One region of the Bacillus sp. KNSH39 genome, then DNA from elsewhere that is predicted to be linked to it. Evidence: a T-box and tRNA genes for the amino acid it is inferred to sense, from the RefSeq annotation. Region 1 holds a T-box; the other holds one or more tRNA genes.

What was found. A T-box is a leader RNA that pairs with one kind of tRNA and senses whether it is charged. The one in region 1 lies ahead of trpS (tryptophan--tRNA ligase), so its partner is inferred to be a tRNA-Trp.
Region 2: it has a tRNA-Trp gene. The T-box ahead of trpS (tryptophan--tRNA ligase) is inferred to sense a tRNA for this amino acid. The anticodon was not compared.

Annotation. Positions count from the first base shown of each region.
Region 1 covers NZ_JBQXYO010000001.1:5,058,361-5,069,774, forward strand. The annotation lists gene clpB (ATP-dependent chaperone ClpB) at 1-991, shown strand, start outside; gene ACUL40_RS25965 (YjzD family protein) at 1,030-1,212, opposite strand; gene ACUL40_RS25970 (hydrolase) at 1,369-2,103, shown strand; gene ACUL40_RS25975 (NAD-dependent epimerase/dehydratase family protein) at 2,133-3,005, shown strand; gene ACUL40_RS25980 (ComZ family protein) at 3,060-3,236, shown strand; gene fabH (beta-ketoacyl-ACP synthase III) at 3,626-4,558, shown strand; gene fabF (beta-ketoacyl-ACP synthase II) at 4,591-5,829, shown strand; gene ACUL40_RS25995 (DUF2268 domain-containing protein) at 5,936-6,724, shown strand; gene ACUL40_RS26000 (YjbA family protein) at 6,868-7,614, shown strand; gene trpS (tryptophan--tRNA ligase) at 7,973-8,962, opposite strand; T-box leader at 9,040-9,256, opposite strand; gene ACUL40_RS26010 (DUF3899 domain-containing protein) at 9,362-9,742, opposite strand; gene ACUL40_RS26015 (peptide ABC transporter substrate-binding protein) at 10,062-11,414, shown strand, end outside.
Region 2 covers NZ_JBQXYO010000001.1:4,392,972-4,404,385, forward strand. The annotation lists rRNA gene rrf (5S ribosomal RNA) at 1-111, shown strand, start outside; tRNA gene ACUL40_RS22435 (tRNA-Asn) at 120-194, shown strand; tRNA gene ACUL40_RS22440 (tRNA-Ser) at 197-288, shown strand; tRNA gene ACUL40_RS22445 (tRNA-Glu) at 306-380, shown strand; tRNA gene ACUL40_RS22450 (tRNA-Val) at 385-460, shown strand; tRNA gene ACUL40_RS22455 (tRNA-Met) at 487-563, shown strand; tRNA gene ACUL40_RS22460 (tRNA-Asp) at 567-642, shown strand; tRNA gene ACUL40_RS22465 (tRNA-Phe) at 652-727, shown strand; tRNA gene ACUL40_RS22470 (tRNA-Thr) at 746-821, shown strand; tRNA gene ACUL40_RS22475 (tRNA-Tyr) at 832-915, shown strand; tRNA gene ACUL40_RS22480 (tRNA-Trp) at 923-996, shown strand; tRNA gene ACUL40_RS22485 (tRNA-His) at 1,016-1,091, shown strand; tRNA gene ACUL40_RS22490 (tRNA-Gln) at 1,155-1,229, shown strand; tRNA gene ACUL40_RS22495 (tRNA-Gly) at 1,235-1,309, shown strand; tRNA gene ACUL40_RS22500 (tRNA-Cys) at 1,324-1,394, shown strand; tRNA gene ACUL40_RS22505 (tRNA-Leu) at 1,405-1,486, shown strand; gene ACUL40_RS22510 (DUF3884 family protein) at 1,697-2,017, opposite strand; gene ACUL40_RS22515 (YebC/PmpR family DNA-binding transcriptional regulator) at 2,369-3,088, shown strand; gene ACUL40_RS22520 (NUDIX hydrolase) at 3,235-3,696, shown strand; gene ACUL40_RS22525 (transglycosylase domain-containing protein) at 4,190-4,966, shown strand; gene ACUL40_RS22530 (DsbA family protein) at 5,154-5,804, shown strand; tRNA gene ACUL40_RS22535 (tRNA-Gly) at 5,920-5,993, shown strand; gene queG (tRNA epoxyqueuosine(34) reductase QueG) at 6,193-7,335, shown strand; gene ACUL40_RS22545 (amidase domain-containing protein) at 7,380-8,267, shown strand; gene trmL (tRNA (uridine(34)/cytosine(34)/5-carboxymethylaminomethyluridine(34)-2'-O)-methyltransferase TrmL) at 8,326-8,814, shown strand; partial or broken gene ACUL40_RS22555 (sensor domain-containing protein) at 8,942-11,010, shown strand; gene ACUL40_RS22560 (PrkA family serine protein kinase) at 11,396-11,414, shown strand, end outside.

The DNA.
Region 1 (11,414 bases):
AAGTGAAGAAGAAATTGCAGATATTGTTTCACGCTGGACTGGTATTCCTGTTGCGAAACTCGTGGAAGGTGAACGCGAGAAATTATTACGCTTAGAGCAAATCTTATCAGAGCGTGTCATCGGACAAGAGGAAGCAGTAAGCTTAGTGTCAGACGCAGTTCTTCGTGCTCGCGCTGGTATTAAAGATCCGAACCGCCCGATTGGTTCTTTCATCTTCTTAGGACCAACAGGTGTTGGTAAAACAGAACTTGCAAAAACGTTAGCCCAGTCTTTATTCGATAGTGAAGAGCAAATGATTCGCATTGACATGTCTGAGTATATGGAAAAACACGCCGTGTCTCGCTTAATTGGTGCACCTCCTGGATATGTAGGATATGAAGAAGGCGGTCAATTAACAGAAGCGGTAAGACGTAAACCATATTCCGTTGTTTTATTAGATGAAATTGAAAAAGCACATCCAGAAGTATTCAACATTTTATTACAAATGTTAGATGATGGACGCATTACAGATTCACAGGGCCGTACAGTGGACTTTAAAAATACAGTTATTATTATGACTTCAAATATTGGATCTGCTCATTTACTAGATGGATTAGAAGAAGATGGTTCCATTAAAGAGGAATCAAGAGACCTTGTAATGGGGCAATTAAGAGGACATTTCCGCCCTGAATTTTTAAACCGTGTGGATGAAATTATTTTATTCAAACCTCTTACAACGAATGAAATTAAAGGCATTGTTGATAAAATTGTAAAAGAACTACAAGGTCGTCTAGCTGACCGTCACATTACAGTAGAATTAACAGATGCAGCAAAAGAATTTGTTGTGGAAGCAGGTTTCGACCCAATGTACGGAGCTCGTCCATTAAAACGATACGTACAGCGTCAAGTGGAAACGAAATTAGCACGAGAATTAATTGCAGGAACAATTACTGATAATAGTCACGTAGTTGTTGATGTAGAAAATAACGAGTTAGTCGTTCATGTGAAATAAAAATAAAAAAGAGTTCGGATAAAATCCGGACTCTTTTTTTAGTGTTGTTCTACTGGCTCGTTTGGAATTGCAGCTGAAATTGCTAGTACTAACACAGCAAGAACAACTGAGAAAATAGACGCTTGGTTAAAGTCGTATGTACCGCCAGTCATAGAGCCGATTACATAGCTCATCATATGTACAAGTAAGAACGACCAAATTAATGCCCAAATGAAACGCATATTTTACACCTCTATTCGTTCAATCTGTCCTTATTGTAACACAATTGAAAAAAGAATATAGAAAAATATTTGTAGATTTTTCAACGCAAATTTGCATTCCGTTCATACATTATAAAAGAGTGGTTTTATATGTTTAGAAAATAAGGCGGGGGAAAAATGAGTATTACGGAACGTTTTTTTTACTTAGAAAAAGAACCATGTGTCATTTATTTACCGGAGAAGCCAAATGGATTTTCTGTTATGCTCCTCGGTGATTATAACTACTTTATTGAGAATGGTACAAGTTTATGGACACAGCATGCGGGTAGATCTTATTTTTTACATGGCCTTATTGAGCAAGGCTACACAGTCTTTTCTTCTAATTTATACGGAAGACATTGGGGAAACGACCAATCTGTTCGTCTAGCGAAACGTTTATATGACGTTGTGTTGAGAAAAGAGACATTGAATGCGAAAATGCACATTATGGCAGATGGTATGGGAGCACTTGTAGCACTCGAAATGATGAACAAATACCCTGAGTGTATACGCTCTGTCATTATGTTAAATCCGTGTTTAGATTTACCAGAATATGTGGAGTTTGAGAAAGAGCATAAGTTTTTTTACAAGAGACTCGTGAAGGAATTAAGTTTGGCGTATGATGCCAAAGAAGAAGAATTAGAATCAAAAATAAATAAGAAATCATTTACGCTTCTTCCATCTTGTGTACCTGTTAAAATTTTCGTATCAACACAAGAAAAAAGAGGAAGAAAACAGCAGTTGCGTAGATATGAGAAAATGAGGCAACTAAATCAATGTGATACTTCTGTCTTGTTCCATCTGCAAGATGTGAAATATAAAATGGTTAGGCAAACGACCGATTTCTTTAAAAAATATGAAGAAGAATTATGAAGCTCCCATATACATAAATGAGGAGCTATTTGTTTCAGAGGGAAAGGGTTGGTGGTATGGAACGCGTGCTAATTGTAGGTGCACTTACGTTTGTAGGTTATCACCTTGTAAATAAAATGATTGCAGAAGAAGTGGAAGTATATGGTCTTGATTTTGATGAATTCGATAGTATGACGAAAATTAATGAAGAGAAGTTATTATTAATTGGGCGAAATGCATTATTTACGTATTATTCGATAAGAGATGAAGATGGATGGAGATCGGTTGAGGAAGAGAGATTCGATACTGTTTACTTTTGCTTATATGAGCCAAATCAGCAAAGTGGATTTCGGAATGAAAGAGTCATATTACAATATTTAAAGCGAATTATAAGAATGTGTGAAGAACAAAAAGTGAAGTTAAATTTAATTTCTTCTATTGAAGTAGGCAGTACAGATGAATCCGAAAATAAGCGACTATTTTTGAAAGTAGAAGAAGGATTGAAAAAAGGGAATTTACAATATAGTGTATTTCGAGTTCCAACATTATATGGACCGTGGCAACCGTCCTTTATGATGTTTCATCAGCTTATTTTATCAGAATTAGGTGAAAAAGAGTGCCGTTGTACGATTGAGGAAAAGGGGAATGATTTACTTTACGTTGAAGATGTATGTGAATACTTATGGGAAAATGGAACGAACGGGGCGCATCTTGGTATATACAATTTACTTAGTGGTAAACAGTCATTATGGGAAAAAGGTATGAATCTTTTACGCGCGGATGATAAAGTAAATAAAAATAATAACGAAGTAAGAGATGAGGCTATCGAGGTAATTTCAATAAAAAGAAATACTCCGTTAGAATACGGTTTAAATAAGCAACTGGCACACATGAAAAAATATAAAGAGTTATACGAAGGGTAGTACGCGTGTTACACTATTGTATGTGAAAGTTTTAATGGAGAGGAAGAGCATAATATGAACGAAAAAAGCATGCAGTTTTTACAAATCGCAATGAAGCATTTACCGGAAGCAAAGGCAATTTTAGATGATAATGGAATTGCACTTGATATGGAGAAGGCACAGCCAGTGTTAGAGTTGTTAATGAAAGTTATGAACGAGGCCTATGAGCTCGGGAAAGCAGATAAAGAATAAAAAGAATAAAAAGCATCTTTTTAAGATGGAAGAGAGGCCCGAACCGTGGATAGAAGCGGTCAGGGCCTTTTTTATTCTCGCCTGGGGGGAAACCAGAGATATGAAGAGGATAAAGGAAAAGTAGTGAGGAGAACTCTCTAGTTTAGAAGGAAAGCAGATAAAGAATAAAAAAGCATCTTTTTAGATGAAAGAGAGGATCGAACTGTAAATAGAAGCGGTTTGAGTCTTTTTATATTTGAGAGGTATGTTTCCGTTTCTTTTAATGAAAAATAACGTGAATAATGCGTTAGCTTTCTGTTTTATGCGAAATATATTCTAGACAAAAATACATTTATGTTTTAAAATTAGTACCAAGTCATAATAATTGATATAAAACGGAGGGCTGCGATGTGAACGTGGGCATTTTAGGGATCGGAAGATATGTGCCAGAAAAAGTAGTCACAAATCACGATTTAGAGAAAATAATGGAAACATCCGATGAATGGATTCGTACGAGAACGGGAATTGCAGAAAGACGCATTGCCGATGATACAATAGATACTTCATATATGGCCGTAGAGGCTTCTAAAAAAGCACTTGAAGATGCAGGAATTAGCGGAGAGGATATCGATCTTATTTTAGTAGCAACAGTAACACCAGATCGTGCTTTTCCAGCAGTTGCTTGTGTAATTCAAGAAGCAATAGGAGCGAAACATGCAGCCGCAATGGATTTAAGTGCAGCATGTGCTGGTTTTATGTACGGAATGATTACAGCGCAGCAATTTATTCAAACAGGAACGTATAAAAATGTATTAGTAGTTGGTAGTGATAAACTATCTAAAATTGTAGACTGGAACGATCGAAATACAGCAGTACTATTTGGAGACGGAGCCGGTGCTGTCGTAATGGGAGCTGTTTCAGAAGGTAAAGGCGTTCTATCTTTTGAATTAGGAGCAGACGGAAGTGGCGGCAAGCACCTTTATCAAGACGAGTATGTTATGATGAATGGCAGAGAAGTGTTTAAATTTGCCGTTCGTCAACTTGGTGATTCTTGTCTTCGCGTTTTAGATAAAGCTGGTCTTACGAAAGAAGATGTGGATTTCTTAGTACCGCATCAAGCAAACATTCGTATTATGGAATCTGCAAGAGAGAGGTTAAATTTACCACAAGAAAAAATGAGTATGACGATTGAGAAGTTCGGTAATACATCAGCTTCTTCAATTCCGATTGCAATGGTAGAGGAATTGCAAAACGGACGTATTCAAGACGGTGATTTAATTATACTTGTTGGTTTTGGCGGCGGATTAACATGGGGAGCAGTTGCTCTTCGTTGGGGTAAATAAGGACTGAGAGAAAAAAAAGGAGTGTATTTTGTATGGAAAAAAAGAGGGTCGTAATTACAGGACTAGGAGCTGTTACACCGGTCGGAACAGATGTTGAAACAGCGTGGGAAAACATTAAAAAGGGTGTATCTGGAATCGGGCGACTTACAAGAATTGATCCAGAACTATTTCCAGCAAAAGTAGCAGCGGAAATTAACGACTTTGAAGTCGAGAAATATATTGATAAAAAAGAAGCGCGCCGTATGGATCGCTTTACACAATATGCAGTGGCAGCAGCGAAAATGGCAGTTGCAGATGCAAAACTTGAAATTACAGAAGAAAACGGACCTCGAATTGGTGTATGGATTGGATCTGGTATTGGCGGTATGGAAACATACGAAGAACAATTTAAGATTTTTACTGAGAAAGGCCCACGCCGCGTGAGCCCATTCTTCGTGCCGATGATGATTCCAGATATGGCAGCAGGTCAAGTATCAATCGCAACAGGAGCAAAAGGAATTAACACTTGTTCTGTAACGGCTTGTGCATCTGGTGCAAACTCAATTGGTGATGCATTTAAAGCAATTCAGCGTGGTGATGCTGATGCAATGATTACAGGCGGAGCAGAAGCGCCGCTAACAAGTATGGCATTCGCAGGATTTAGCTCAGCGAAAGCATTAACATTTAATGAAGACCCAGCAACGGCTTGCCGTCCATTTGATAAAAACCGTAGCGGTTTCGTAATGGGTGAAGGCTCAGGTATTCTAATTCTTGAAGAATTAGAGCACGCATTAGCACGCGGTGCTCACATTTACGCGGAAATTGCTGGTTATGGTGCAACTGGAGATGCATTCCATATTACAATGCCTGCTCCTGGTGGGGAAGGCGGAGTGCGTGCAATGCGTCAAGCTTTAGCTGATGCAGGCCTACAGCCAGAAGATATTGATTACATTAATGCGCACGGTACAAGTACTGATGCGAATGAAAAATATGAAACGATGGCAATTAAAGAAACTTTCGGCGAGCACGCGTATAAAGTAGCAATTAGCTCAACGAAATCAATGACAGGTCACTTATTAGGAGCAGCTGGTGCTGTTGAAGCGATTTTCTCTATTAAATCAATTACAGACGGAGTAATTCCTCCAACAATTAACTATGAGACACCAGATCCAGAATGTGACTTAGATTACGTCCCAAATCAAGCGAGACACCAAGAAGTAAATGCAGTATTAAGTAACTCATTAGGATTTGGTGGTCATAACGCAGTGTTAGTATTTAAATCGTATAAATAATCGATGAAATAAGGAGTTTTTTCGCAATAGATTGCGAAAAAACTCCTTATTTATTTTTACGCCTTTTTCTCCTGTAGCATATACATAAGAAAAAGGAGGGATAAAGATGGGGATTGTTGAAACAGCTGAATGGTTACATTTATATTATGGACGGCCAGAAAAACTTTGTGAGAAATTTACGAAGTATATTCCGTTGCCAAAAGAAAGGTTGTATCGCTTTTTAATTTCAAAAGGGATGTATCGCCCGATCATGCGCGGAGAAAAGGAAATTAAAGAATTAGAGGAAAAGGAAATTTGGAAAGAATTGAGCCTGGAGTATGATAAACTGAAAAATTGGTTAAAAGGTCCAGATGTCCCTGTCTTTATTTTATTATCAGATTCCTATAATCGAACTGTACAAGAAGAGTATAACGGTAGGGCTGGATTATCTATGCGTCATGTTATTTTCTTATTCGTATGTGGGCGGAATTCGGTAGAAGAATTAAAAGTGTTATTGGCGCATGAATATCATCACATATGCAGGTTACATCAAATTGAGACGAAAGAAACAGAATATACATTACTTGATACGATGATTATGGAAGGGCTAGCGGAACAAGCAGTAACAGAAAGGTATACAGAAAAAAACAATGCACCGTGGACGGCGTATCTTTCAAAAGAAGAGGCTGTTTATTATTGGAAAAATGTTGTACATGAAAGAATAAGTATAAAACGAGGAACAAGGGAACATGACATCTTATTAAATGGCTTTCACTCTTATCCGAAGATGCTTGGCTATGCGCTTGGATTTCATATTGTCAAAGATTGTGTAACTTTGGAAGGAGAAGATACACTTTCTTTATTATCTATAGATGCAAAAGAAATATTGAATAAAGCAAATACATTTCATATATAAAAAAACAGGAATTCTATTTCCTGTTTTTTTAGTATTAATAGAAGAAAAAATAATAATTAGAATATATTTCCTCAAGTGGAATAAAGTTAAGCAAAAATGAACATAATGATTGGTACAAACAGTAGTGAAGTGAGGGGTAGTGAATGTTATATCTACATGATGTATGGGTAAATTGGTTTGAAGGTGAAGAGAATGGGTATAACGTTTGTCATTTTTACGAATGGCGGAAAGATGATACGATTGAGCTATTAGATCAAGTGCCATTATTAAAAGTAGATGCCACATTATATCATTACATCGAGAACGAATTGTTAGAGCTTCCGCAAAAAATGCTGGAAGACGTACATCATAAGGCTTATATTCGTAAAAATCATGAACGTTTGCAGCAAGAGTATTGCTTTGTTGTTACAGATGGGAAAGGCATTATTGCCATTGACACAATTGGTTACAATGTACCAATTCGCAAAAGTAGACTTATACCACGCCAAGAGCAGATGGTATATGAGATGGTAGAAAACGTACAAGCAGAAAAGTATGAGTTCCAAGTAGAAGAAACAGAAAAAGAACATCATATTTTATCACCATCGCCTTTCATTATGAATGGCTTGACTCGTAAAGAAAGACAGCTAAAACAATTATTATTTATGGCGTTAGATCAATTACATACAACGAAAAACACAGCAGAAATTCGCTATTGGTTCACAGAGTGGGATCCATCAGCATATGGAATGGTTCAACATATGGAATTTGAAGATATTTGGGCTAAGCTGTATGATGAAGCGAAAGCTGGCTGGTCTGATAAGCACGAACAATTATGTGAGCGTCTCGTAAAAGGACAGCCATTTTTTGAAAAGTTATGGGAAATGGAAAATGAGCAAAAGGTAAATTAAAAAACCGCCAATTGGCGGTTTTTTAATTTTGTAGAAATCTAGTTCCAGCGGCAAGAATGTTCGGTGGCTTCGCGCCTTCACATTCTAAACGAGCCGCCTCCGCTTTTTGTAGAAATCCAGCTCCGGCAGCGAGCTCTTCGTGTCTAAGAACCTTCCGCATAAGAAGACAAAAAGCGTCTTCTATGCGAAAGAACCTTATCCAGTCAGAGCTGAACGAGCTGCCTCCGCTTTATATGTAATCTAGCTCCGGCTCCTAACCCTTCGCGTCTAAGAACCTTCCCCACAAGAAGGTAAAAAGCACCTTCTGTGGGAAAGAACCTTAGCCGTCAGGGCTAAGCAGTCGCCTCCGCTTTATATGTTACCTACGTTTTCTGCTTAGTCCCATTGCGTTTTCTACTTTGCGTAGTTGTTTGAATGCAACGCGGTTTGCTTTTTCTGCACCTTTGTCTAGGATTTCGTCTAGTTCTGGTGAGTTGATTAGTTCGTTATATTTGTCTTGGATTGGACGAATAGCTTCTACGACTACTTGCGCTAGGTCGCCTTTGAAGTCGCCGTATCCTTTTCCTTCGTACATTGCTTCGATTTCTTCAACTGTTTTTCCAGAGAATGAAGAGTAGATTGTTAATAAATTAGAGATACCAGGTTTGTTTTCCTTATCAAATTTCACAATACCTTCAGAGTCAGTTACAGCACTCTTAATTTTCTTTTCAATTGTTTTTGGCTCATCAAGCATACTAATCATTGATTTTGGATTCGGATCAGATTTACTCATTTTTTTCGTAGGCTCTGTTAATGACATAACGCGAGCTCCTACTTTTGGAATGCGAATTTCAGGCATTGTGAAGATTTCGCGGTAACGTTTGTTGAAACGCTCTGCTAAGTCACGTGTTAATTCGATATGTTGCTTTTGGTCATCACCAACCGGCACGATTTCAGTGTTGTAAAGTAAAATATCAGCAGCCATTAATGGTGGATACGTAAGTAATCCAGCTGGAACTGAATCTCTACCAGAAGCTTTATCTTTATATTGCGTCATACGTTCTAATTCTCCAACGTAAGCAACAGATTGCATGATCCATCCTAGTTGAGCGTGTGCTGGTACTTCTGATTGTACAAATAAAGTAGCTTTTTCAGGATCGATGCCGCATGCTACATAAAGTGCAGCAAGACTGCGGATGTTTTTACGAAGCCCGACGGGATCTTGAGGTACTGTAATCGCATGTTGGTTTACAATACAGAAATAACAGTCGTGTTCATTTTGAAGCTCTGTAAACTGCTTCATTGCTCCTAAATAGTTTCCAAGTGTAATCGTTCCACTTGGTTGAATACCAGAAAAGATAACTGACATAAGTAATTCCTCCTAAAATAGAATGCGTGATGTGGGGAAGAGAAGGCAAACAAAAAAGCCCATTCATCCCAAAAAACTATAGGGACGAATGGACCGTGGTACCACCCTAATTATTTCACTACTGTGAAATCTCTCTAATCCATAATAACGTTTGGATATAACGCCAAAGCCTACTACTTTCGGTTCGGTTTGGTGCTCAAAAGCCCATTCCATACTGTACAATTACTTGTTCACACCAACCACAAGCTCTCTGAAATTGCCTCAATATGTACTCTTCTTTATCATCGCATACATATAAATTTATTTATTGTTACTTGAGCTCTTTTAATATGAAAGAACTAAAGTTTTATAACAAAATGTTTTGCTGATTATTATATCATATGGGATAGTGTTTGCAAACTACATCAAAATAGTAAAGCTAATGAGTGTCGAGAACAACCCAAGGAAGATACCTGTAATACAAATTGGATATGTCCATTTGAATGAATATGTTTTATAAATACGTTCTTTCTTATCTGTAGGTTCCTCGACTTCTTCAATTAAAGAGTCAATCTTTTTGTTCGTACCAAATACTCTTTGGAATGCGTAAATGGTTACATTGAAAAAACCATTTTGAAATATGTATAAAAAACCGCCGATAAGAATAAAAAACAGTGCAATATAAAACAAAATGTTGACAAAGTTCAACAAAAATTGAGATGAAATGAGGAATGCACCAATACTAGAAGCAATCATCGCTATAAAAATTAGTATACAAGTATGAAAAAAAACTTTATTCAAAATATTCCCCTCCGTCAAAATATTACTAGAATTATTATACTATAAAAGCTATAATAAGTACTAGGATTAATTTTTTGAAAATTATACGCAATTAAAGGTCTGATTTTAAGATGATGGTAGCAATGTTAATGTATCCCTTTACGAAAAATTAAAAATATAAATATTTTATTAAAAATTTTAACAAAAAAACAAAAAACTATATTCACAATTGTTATATTATATGTATAATGAAAATTGTAGAAACTTGGAGATTATTCTTTCAATTCTACTTTTTAACAAGTGAGGGTACAGGAAGTGCAATTAGGGGAGGCAACACAACATGAAGAAAAAGATACCGTTATTACTTGCATCAACTTTAACTGCAAGTATGTTGCTTAGCGCGTGTAGCTACCAAAAAGATGACGCAAAAGCAAAAGGGAAAGAGAACGCTACGAGTAGTAGTAACGGAAAACAGATTCTTAATTTAACAGAGTTATCTGAAATTCCGTCAATGGATGCATCATTGGCATCTGATTCTTCATCTTCTACAGCATTAAATAATACGATGGAAGGTTTATATCGTATTGGCAAAGATCAAAAGAGAATGCCTGGAGTTGCAGAAGATGTCGAAAAGCTAGATGATGGGAAGAAATACATATTTAAATTAAGAAAAGATGCGAAATGGTCGAATGGGGAACCTGTAACAGCTAAAGATTTTGTGTATTCATGGAAAAGAGCAGTAAATCCAGATACAAAAGCAACGTATTCGTACATTATGTTCGATATTAAAAATGCAGAGAAAATTCATAAAAAAGAATTACCTGCTGACCAATTAGGTGTAAAAGCGATTGATGATTATACATTAGAAGTAGAATTAGACAATCCCGTTCCTTACTTTATCGATTTAACAGTTTATCCAGTATTTTACCCACTAAATGAAAACTTTGTAAAAGCACAAGGGGATAAATTTGGTTTAGAGGCAAATACAACATTATATAACGGTCCATTCGTTATGAGTGATTGGAAACATGAACAAAGTTTCCAATTCAAGAAGAATCCTTCATATTGGGATAATAAAACGGTTAAAATCGAAGAAATTAACTTTAATATTGTAAAAAATACAGCAACTGATGTAAATTTATATGAGACAAACGCGATTGATCGAGCGGCTTTAACGTCTGAATTTGTTGATAAGTTTAGAAAAAGCCCAGAGTTCCAAACAAGAAAAGAAGCAGGGGTTGCTTACTTAAGATTTAATCAAAGTAATCAGTACTTAAGTAATAAAAACTTAAGAAAAGCAATTTCAATGTCCTTTGACCGTGATAACATTGCAAAAGTTATTTTAAATAACGGTGCAATTGGAGCTTACGGATTTGTTGGAAAAGATTTCGCTGAAGGTCCGAATAAAAAAGATTTCCGAGCTGAAAATGGAAAGCTAGTTGAAACAAATCCAAAAGAAGCGAAAAAGCTTTGGGAAACAGCGAAGAAAGAGCTTGGAACTGATAAAATCGAACTAGAATTCTTAAACTTTGATAATGAAGATGCTAAAAAAGTTGGGGAATTCTTAAAAGGTGAGATGGAAAAGAACTTACCAGGTTTATCAATTAAAATTAAACAGCAACCATTCGCACAAAAAAATAAATTAGAAGATTCTCAGCAATATGATATTGCGTTTGGTATTTGGGGACCAGAT
Region 2 (11,414 bases), 670 kb from region 1:
TAATGATGGCAGAGAGGTCACACCCGTTCCCATACCGAACACGGAAGTTAAGCTCTCTAGCGCCGATGGTAGTTGGGACCTTGTCCCTGTGAGAGTAGGACGTTGCCAGGCAATATTATTCCGCAGTAGCTCAGCGGTAGAGCTATCGGCTGTTAACCGATCGGTCGTAGGTTCGATTCCTACCTGCGGAGCCATTGGAGAGCTGTCCGAGTTGGCCGAAGGAGCACGATTGGAAATCGTGTATACGTCACAAGCGTATCAAGGGTTCGAATCCCTTGCTCTCCGCCATAGGATTTATAATATTTGGCCCGTTGGTCAAGTGGTTAAGACACCGCCCTTTCACGGCGGTAACACGGGTTCGAATCCCGTACGGGTCACCACTTTGGAGGATTAGCTCAGCTGGGAGAGCACCTGCCTTACAAGCAGGGGGTCGGCGGTTCGATCCCGTCATCCTCCACCATATAAATTTTATATGAATAGTATTATCGCGGGGTGGAGCAGCACGGTAGCTCGTCGGGCTCATAACCCGAAGGTCGCAGGTTCAAATCCTGTCCCCGCAACCAAATGGTCCCGTGGTGTAGTGGTTAACATGCCTGCCTGTCACGCAGGAGATCGCCGGTTCGACCCCGGTCGGGACCGCCATTTTAATAAGGCTCGGTAGCTCAGTCGGTAGAGCAGAGGACTGAAAATCCTCGTGTCGGCGGTTCGATTCCGTCCCGAGCCACCATTTATTTTAATAAAATACGCCGGCTTAGCTCAATTGGTAGAGCAACTGACTTGTAATCAGTAGGTTGGGGGTTCAAGTCCTCTAGCCGGCACCATGTAAGTTTCGGAGGGGTAGCGAAGTGGCTAAACGCGGCGGACTGTAAATCCGCTCCTTCGGGTTCGGCAGTTCGAATCTGCCCCCCTCCACCATTTACATAGGGGCATAGTTTAAAGGTAGAACTGAGGTCTCCAAAACCTCCAGTGTGGGTTCGATTCCTACTGCCCCTGCCAAATATATTTACACAACATGGCGGTTGTGGCGAAGTGGTTAACGCACCGGATTGTGGCTCCGGCATTCGTGGGTTCGATTCCCATCAGTCGCCCCATTTTTATTTTAAAAATTACAAATAATCTAATGGATACTTACATATAATTAAGTAAGAATTCGATGGGCTATAGCCAAGCGGTAAGGCAACGGACTTTGACTCCGTCATGCGCTGGTTCGAATCCAGCTAGCCCAGCCATTTTTGCGGAAGTAGTTCAGTGGTAGAATACAACCTTGCCAAGGTTGGGGTCGCGGGTTCGAATCCCGTCTTCCGCTCCAATAAAATTTAATATGGCGGCATAGCCAAGTGGTAAGGCAGAGGTCTGCAAAACCTTTATCACCGGTTCAAATCCGGTTGCCGCCTTTTCTTTTGTGCCGATGTGGCGGAATTGGCAGACGCGCACGACTCAAAATCGTGTTCCTTCGGGAGTGTCGGTTCGACCCCGACCATCGGTATCATGAACGGCGTAATAAAAGACTCTACACCAAATGTGTAGAGTCTTTTTATGTTTTCATCATACTATAAAATAAGCAAAAATGGTGTGTTGGTGAAATGGTTATAAATGATTAAGGTAAACTTATTCATTTAGTACATGCGATACAGTTGGGGAAAGCTACAAAACAATAAAGGGATAAATTTTTATCCCTTTATATAATTTCATTATTTTATAGAGAATTTCTCCAACCTGGTGACATGAAGTTAAATCCGACGCCACCAGTAGATATTAGTACATGATCAGCTGTTAATTTCGTAATTTCTAAGAACTTCTTTTCAAACTCTTCTCTGTTGTATTTGTACATAGTTGAGTGGCATGACCACATGTGCGTTGAAGTACTCAACCAGTCTCCTAATTCCTTTAATTCAGGAAACGACTCAAATCGAATTGGTTCATCTAATTTCATGAATCTCACTTGATAGATAGTTGGGTTTAACTTCTCTCCTATTCCTTTAAAAGCATGTGATTTTTTGTCTTTGGAATGTGTCATAATTCACCCTCCATCTTTTCTTCAAATTTTTTCCTATTTTTATTGTACAACAATAGAAAACAATTATGGGAATAATATGGAAATGTTTATTGGCAATATAAAAAGACTGTAACAGAAATGTTAGAGTCTTTTTGTTAAATTATACTATGTGCTTCTAAAATTCGTAATAAACGTAGGAATTCATGTATAATATAACTTGTCGAAAGAACAAAATGATAGTGATTTATATTATGTCTGTAATATGAATCAAAAATGAACTTTTTATATTTCTTTTAAAAATGTGTTGAACACACATTATATTTCATATTAATATTTTTATGTAGATTTAAAACGGGAAAGAGAGTGGAAAGTATGGGCCGTAAATGGAACAATATTAAAGACAAAAAAGCATCAAAAGATGCAAATACAAGCCGTATATACGCGAAATTTGGGCGTGAAATTTATGTGGCAGCAAAACAAGGCGAGCCAGATCCAGAATCAAACCAAGCACTAAGAGTTGTATTAGAGCGTGCGAAAACATACAATGTTCCAAGAACAATTATTGATCGTGCAGTTGAAAAAGCAAAAGGCGGTTCAGAAGAAAATTATGACGAGCTTCGTTATGAAGGATTCGGACCAAATGGAGCTATGGTTATTGTAGATACACTTACAAATAACGTAAACCGTACTGCAGCAGATGTACGAGCTGCATTTAGCAAAAATAGTGGTAATATGGGTGTGAACGGTTCTGTAGCTTACATGTTTGATGCGACAGCTGTTATCGGCCTTGAAGGTAAAACATCAGATGAAGTTCTTGAAATTTTAATGGAAGCAGATGTAGATGCACGTGACATTCTAGAAGAAGAAGATTCTGTTATCGTGTATGCTGAACCAGATCAATTTCATGCAGTACAATCTGCACTTAAAGGTGCTGGCGTTGAGGAGTTTACAGTTGCAGAATTAACAATGCTTGCACAAAGTGATGTAACACTTCCTGAAGATGCTCAAGCACAATTTGAGAAAATGGTTGATGCATTAGAAGATTTAGAAGATGTTCAACAAGTTTATCACAACGTAGACTTAGGAGAGTAATACGATAGATGACCCTTTTCGCTTAGCGGATAGGGTCTTTTTTATGAAGTTAATTAAGGTGATGAAGTATTAAAGGTATTTTGTTGTAGGTAGGGAATATAATTATAGGGATATATAAAATATTCATTATCTCTAGGAGGCTTAATATGGAACATAAGACACCAAAGCATATCGTTGCTGTAGCCGGTTATTTAACAAATGGAAAAAATGAAGTGTTATTAACAAAAGTGCACTGGCGAGCTGATACGTGGGAGTTGCCAGGAGGACAGGTAGAAGAAGGCGAAGCGCTCGATCAAGCTGTCTGTAGGGAAATAAAAGAGGAAACAGGGTTAACGGTGAAGCCTATCGGAATTACAGGCGTTTATTATAATACTTCTATGCATATTCTAGCTGTTGTTTTTAAAGTAGCATATATAAGTGGTGAAATAAAAATTCAACCTGAAGAAATACAAGAGGCTAAATTTGTTGATTTAAATGAAGAGAACATAGATGAGTATATAACGCGTCCTCATATGAAATCCAGAACGCTTGATGCAATGAGAGCAACACATTTTATTCCGTATGAAACGTGGGAAGTACAGCCGTATAATTTAATAGGAAGATTGTAAAGAAAAGAGTAGCCGATTTGAGATACATTCGAATCACTACTCTTTTTTTGTATACTGTTTAAGAAAAAGGTCAAAATAATAGTAGCACTAGTATTGATTTTAAGAACGTTTGTTCTGTATAATAAATCTATATGTTATATACATTTAGATTACTAGATAGTCAAAAGTATATATATTTGTAGATGATATAATTAAAGTGTAAAGTGAAAATATAATAGTCTTAAGGGTTTCTCTTTTATTGGTTATTCGTACTTTAACATAACCTATATTCAATATTTCAGATGAATAGTAGATAAAAAAAGACTGTGATACAATACTTTTTTATCCCACTATTTGCTAGGCAGTAAGCTTGATTAATGAGGACCGATTAAAGTTTCACTTTATACCTTACAATGATGTAAGGTACGTGTAAGAGAAATCGATGGGATATTTTTTTACAACAATGTATTCTTAAAGTAAGAGTTATATGCTGTGTGGAAAAGAGGTGTTCAAGATGAAAGAACGAGTATTATCTAGGGTGAACTATCATCAAAAAGTTGCATTAAATCCAATGACTAAACTTTTTTATAAAGCCATTATATTATTATTATTGTTAAGTTGTACGTTATTATTCATTGGAAATGTAATGATTGAGAAAAGTGATATTAGTAAATTACATGTACCGGCTAAGTTAGAGGTGCCAGAATCATTAACACATGCATTTATTGCGACAGAAGATAAAAGATTTTATCATCATAACGGTTTAGATTATATAGCAATTATTAGGGCCTCTGTTGAGAATATAAAGGCTGGTGGTGTCGTGCAAGGAGGAAGCACAATTACACAGCAGCTATCTAAAAATGCCTTTTTAACGAATGAACGTACATTTTCTCGGAAGTGGAAAGAGATTTTTTATACGAAAAAAATTGAACGCACATTTACGAAGGATGAAATATTAAAATTATATGTAAGTAATATTTATTATGGAGAAGGAGCATGGGGAATTGAAAAAGCAGCAAACCTTTACTTCGGTAAAAAGGTGAACCAATTAACGTTGGCTGAAAGTGCAATGATGGCTGCTGTAGTAAAAGCACCTGCTTATTACTCACCTGCCCAAAATTATGATAAAGCAGTAGAGAGACGTAATGTCGTTTTGAGACTAATGGAGAAAGAAGGCTATATAAGCCATGATGAGTATGTTCAAGCAGTTAGTGAGAAATTGGTAATTCGTCATGATATAAAAATAGAGCAGTCGATGTTAAATAGCGCGCGTAAAAAAGCAGTAAGTTAAGAGAAGTTCCTACAGAGGAGCTTCTTTTTTTGAATAAATTGTGACAAATTGTGACACAATATCGTCACAATTATTGTGTTTTTGTAATTTATGTGAGCGTGTTCATTGCGTGACGTATATAAGTGTTGATATTATGTGTATTGTGTACAATGCTGTATACAGAATATGAATTTAAAGAGGAATGTATATGAAATCAAATAAACTCATGGCTCTTGGTATAGTTTTTTCTATCGCAGTATTGATTGTAATTGGAACAATTGCGTATAGCATCATAAATGACAAAAAAGATAAAGGGAATGAGATGTTTGCTTATTCTACGCAACAATCTTTAGGGAAAGATGATGCTCCAGTTAAGGTAGTTGAATTTGGAGACTTTAAATGTCCTGCTTGTCGTACTTGGGATGTAACAGTATTACCTCGATTAAAAGAAGAGTATATTGATAAAGGCAAAGTGCAGTTATATTTTATTAACTTCCCATTTATCGGAAAAGACTCAGATTTAGGTGCAGCAGCTGGTGAAGCAATTTATAAACAAGATAAAGATTCATTCTGGATTTTCTATGATGAGATTTATCAAAATCAAAAGAAAGATACGGAAGAATGGATTACAGAAGATTTGCTTCTTAGCATTGTGAAAGAGAAACTTCCAAAAGTTGATGTAGAGCAATTTAAGAAAGATTTACACAGTAAAGACATTAAAGAAAAAGTAAGTAAAGATTCAGATCGTGCTCAAAAATTAAAAGTTCAAGGTGCTCCTTCTGTATATGTAAACGGAAATCTTGCAAATCCTGATTTTGATAGTATGAAGAAGGCAATTGATAAAGAATTGAAAAAGTGATGAGGTCTCTCATCACTTTTTCGACTTTTTTCGATAAAATTCTTGCCTCTACTTTTTTTACATGCTATACTATTTTACATAAGTTATTCTAATATCTTATATGTAATTCATATTTGCGGGTGTAGTTTAGTGGTAAAACAAGAGCCTTCCAAGCTCTGGTCGAGAGTTCGATTCTCTTCACCCGCTCCAAATTTTATTAAAAGTTTTTCTATAAATTGTGATCAACGCAGTGTTTCGTTTCCGAGATAAACGAGGCATTGCGTTTTTTAATGTTTGAAAAATATAATTACATGCGAAAATAGAAGTAAATGATAGTATTCCAAACGTGAATTACTAACCAATAGAGTGGTTACATAAGGGGTGGATTCATCTGAGGAGGCGATTAAGAGTGGATTTTGAACAATTAAAGCAAGATGTAATTGCGTATAGTAAAACAATTGGCATAGATAAAATAGGCTTTGCGAGCGCTTCTCCTTTTGAGGAATTAAAGCAGCGCTTAATCCAGCAACAACAATTAAATTATCAATCTGGATTTGAAGAGCCTGATATAGAGAAGAGAACGAATCCGCAACTGTTATTACCGGGTGCTAAATCAATTATTGCGATTGCTTTAGCATATCCTTCAAAATTAAAAAATGCACCATTAAGTAAGCGTGGAGAACGCCGTGGGATTTTTTGTCGTGCTTCTTGGGGACAAGATTATCATCTTGTTTTACGAGATCGTTTGCAAAAATTAGAGGCATATTTAATTGAAAAACTTCCCGATATAGAAGTGAAGTCCATGGTTGATACAGGTGAATTAAGTGATCGAGCTGTATCAGAGCGTGCTGGTATTGGATGGAGCGGTAAAAACTGCTCTATTATTACACCTGAATTTGGTTCGTACGTATACTTAGGGGAAATGATTACAAATGTTCCATTCCCGCCAGATAAGCCGATAGAAGATCAATGCGGAGGCTGTACGAAATGTATCGATATTTGCCCTACCGGTGCTTTAATACAGGGGGGACAGTTAGATTCGAAGAAGTGCATTGCGTTTTTAACACAAACGAAAGGATTCCTACCTGAAGAATATCGCGATAAAATAGGAAATCGCATATATGGATGTGATACGTGTCAGACTGTTTGTCCGAAAAACAAAGGAATGGATTTTCATAATCATCCTGAGATGGAGCCGGATCCTGAGCTAGTTAAACCATTATTAACGCCACTTTTAACAATTAGTAATCGTGATTTTAAAGAGAAATATGGGATTATGTCAGGGTCATGGAGAGGGAAAAAACCACTGCAAAGAAATGCGATTTTAGCATTAGCACATTTTAAAGAAGCATCGGCAATTCCAGATTTAATTGGTGTTATGAAAGATGACCCAAGACCGGTACTACGCGGAACGGCAGCATGGGCACTTGGGAAAATTGGCGGAGATGGAGTAGGCGAAGCGATTGAGAAAGCGATGGAACGTGAGAAAGATGAAGAAGTGCTTCATGAAATGAATCGCGGGCTTGAATTGTTAGCACAGAAAAAAGAGTAGATAATATTTCCCTTTTTCATATTGTAATATGGGAGGGAGACAGAATGGTTGTAAAAACGAAGATTGAAAACCAAGTACAACAATTTTTAGCATATATAACGGAGAAAAGAACGAATGTGGATGGTATTGCTGAGGATTTACTACAAATGGCACTGAGAAAGAAACAATTGTTTCAAAGGCGTAGTGCACATATAGTGAAAGCAACTGCGGATGTTTCTTTCATTAGACAATTAAATAGTAATGACCATCAAGAAATTGATTATCAAATACATTTTAAATATTTAATTAAGCATAAAGAATTATTTTATATTGAAGAGGAACAATTAAAACGAAGAGTTTGTTTAAATAATAGTCGAATTATAGGCGATTCTGCTATTGAAGTGTCAGAAGAAATTAGAATGGGTGAGACATTAGAAAGGGATATTACGAAAGAGAAGTACGGTTCTTATCAGTATAATCGTTTAGAGGCAGTGAAATATGCAGAGCGTTGGTGGGATGACCGGAATCCTATGTATCGTAATTTCCCTGATAATTGTACGAATTTCATTTCTCAATGTCTTCATACTGGAGAAGTACCTATGAACGGGTATCCTAATATTCGTAAAGGATGGTGGCAAAGGGAGAATCAGTGGAGTTGGAGCTGGGCTGTTGCACATTCTTTTTATTGGTATTTGTCAGGTGCTACAACAGGACTTCGAGCAGAGGCGGTAGAGAGGCCAGAAGAACTTATTCTTGGAGATGTCATTGCTTATGATTTCGAGGATGACGGAAGATGGAATCATACGACGATTGTAGTAGCAAAAGATGCAGATGGTATGCCGCTTGTAAATGCACATTCAGCGAATAGCCGTCGACGTTATTGGAACTATGAAGACTCTAGTAAATATACACCACAAATGAAATATAAATTCTTTCATATTATTAATGGGTAGAGATTTTTCGCTCAAGTGGTATAATACGTAGTAGACAAAAAACAGAGGTGAATATCGCGTGGGAGTACATGTTGTTTTATATCAGCCAGAAATTCCAGCAAATACAGGGAATATTGCTCGTACTTGTGCAGCAACTGGAACAGAATTACATTTGATTAGACCGCTTGGATTTTCAACGGATGATAAAATGTTAAAGCGTGCAGGATTAGATTATTGGCAGCACGTAAAAATTACGTATTATGATTCAATTGAAGAATTTTATGAAAAAAATAAAGACGGTGAATTCTTCTATTTAACAAAGTATGGCGAGAAAGCTCATACAGCGTTTGACTATAGCAAGCGTGAGAAGGATTACTATTTTGTATTTGGAAGAGAAACAAACGGCTTACCAGCTAATGTAATCGAAGAAAACTTTGATCATTGTTTACGTATTCCAATGACAGATAAAGTACGTTCATTAAATTTATCTAATACAGCAGCAATTTTAATTTATGAAGCGTTCCGTCAACAAAATTACCCTGGATTAGATTTAGAAATCGTTTATTAAAAGTCGCCATATGGCGACTTTTTTTTATAAAATAAAAATAATATATAATCATACATTTAAAAGAGAGGACATAATCATATAGAATGGGATATATGATTAAAAATAGATAAGACGGGTTGAGATAAATATGAAGGAAGAATATAGTAATCAAAATACCTTTTTAAGTATGATAGATATGGATTTAATTAGACAAGGATTATTACATGCTATTCAAGATTTAGTATTCATATTGAAAGTTATTGATAATGAAACGTTTCAATATATGTATGTGAATAAAATAGGAATGGATTATGCTAGGTTAAGCGAAGAGTGCTATGGAAAAACTTTTGCAGAAGTATTACCAAAAGATATAGCGGGGATATTGCAAAGGCAATATGCAAAAGTAGTGAGAGAAGCGAAAGCACACACCTTTTGTGATGTAGTCAATTTACCAAAAGGTGAGATACATTATGAATCTTCACTTAATCCTGTCTGCGACGAAGAAGGAATATGTCAATTTGTTATTTGTATTACAAGAGATATTACAGCTCAAATTGAGGAGAAGACAAAGATAGAGGAAAAACAAATGTTATTTAAGTCGTTACTGGAATATAATAATGACTCAATTATATCTATAGATTCTATAGGGAGAGTTACATATGCAAATCCGGCAACGTATGAAATATTTGGATACCGGTATGAGGAATTAAATAATAAATTTATTTTTGAATTCATTAATAAAGAATATGAAAAAGATTTTCAAATTATATTTAAGGGATCGATGCAAGGAAAAGCAAAACAAATTGTTTCAAAGAAATATGTTCATAAAGAAGGGTACGAGCTATATATTTCTTTGAGAACTATCCCGATTATTGTGAACGGTGAAATTGTTGGGATTTATATTGTTACGAGAGATGTTACAAGGCAAGTATTAAACGAAATGCGAACAGAATATTTAGCTTACTATGACCAGTTAACGGGATTAATGAATAGAATTTCATGTACAAATAAGTTAAATACTTTTTTAAATGAGAGTGTAAATTTTGCGCTTGTATTTATAGATTTAGATGAGTTTCATCGTATTAATGATACATTTGGTCATAAAGAGGGAGATAAAGTATTACAAAAAGTTACAGAATGTTTAAGCAATCTAAAAATAGAAGGTATGCACTTATTTAGAGAACACGATGATCAATTTGTTATGTTGATAGAAAATATAACGAAAGAATATGTAGAGGAAGTTGCAAAAAGCATACTGAAAAATATTAGTGAATATTTTGTAATCGAAGAAGAAGATGTATATTTAAGTGCATCAATTGGAATTGTAATGGCTCCAGCAGATGGAGAAGATGAAAAAATACTATTTCAGAGGGTCGATGCTGCTTTAGAAAAAGCAAAAGAAAAAGGAAAAGGACATTATCATTTTTATTGTAGTGGATTAGACTGTGAGCGTGAACAAAGGTTTATAATAGAAAACCAGTTACATCGTGCTATAGAAAAAAATGAATTTTTCTTATATTATCAGCCACAAATTAATATTGAAACGAAAAAAATAGCTAGTATGGAAGCTTTAATAAGGTGGGAGAATAAGGAATTAGGATTTGTTTCTCCAAACCAATTTATTCCGTTGGCAGAAAGAACAGGATTTATTATTAAGCTCGATGAATGGGTAGTAAATCAAGTGTGTCAGCAACTGCGCGAATGGTTAAATAAAGGATATGAAGTGGTCCCAATTGCGGTTAATATTTCAGCTAGACACTTTCGTTCTATTACATTAATAGAGATGATTACACGGGCTTTAAATAAGTACAATGTATCAGCTCATTTATTAGCGATAGAGGTTACAGAAGGAGCTCTTATACATAAAGATATATCAAAGAGAGTGTTACTACAATTAAAAGAACAAAATTTAAAGATTCATTTAGATGATTTTGGAACAGGCTATTCATCTTTAAGTTATTTAAAAACATATCCAATTGATACTTTAAAAATTGATCGTTCTTTTATGGAAGGTATACATATAGATGAACGTGATACGAATATTACAGCTGCAATTATTCATTTAGCTCATACTTTAGAATTGAATATAATTGCAGAAGGAGTAGAAAAAAGGAGCAAATACAGTTTTTGAAAGAAAAGAATGTGAAGCTTGTACAAGGTTATTATTATAGCCGACCACTATCCAAATATGATATGGAAAATATGTATTATAAATAAAAAAATGATGTGCTAAAAGCACATCATTTTTTATGTGTACCTGGTTTGTCATTGTAACCGGATGTAAAAATAGCTGTAAGAAATGTGAGTGATACACCTAAAATTAATAATAATTTCATACTAATATCCTCCTTACTGTTTTCGGTTTATGAGTTTTATTTATTATCCAAAATGTATGTAAGGTTCTTAGAAGAAAAGAATTTATTTATAATGAATAGCAGTGTAAAAATGTTAATACCTATATTATACAGAATTTTCTTTGAATTTTGGAGAGAATTTTAGCGTGCTATTATATATTTCGTTTTGATTTAAAGAATGTTTAAGGACATCCTAGCATACCTTTTATAATAATCCGATTGAACAAGGAGATGGGGGAGGAGCTATAATGGATATTCTAAAAAAGA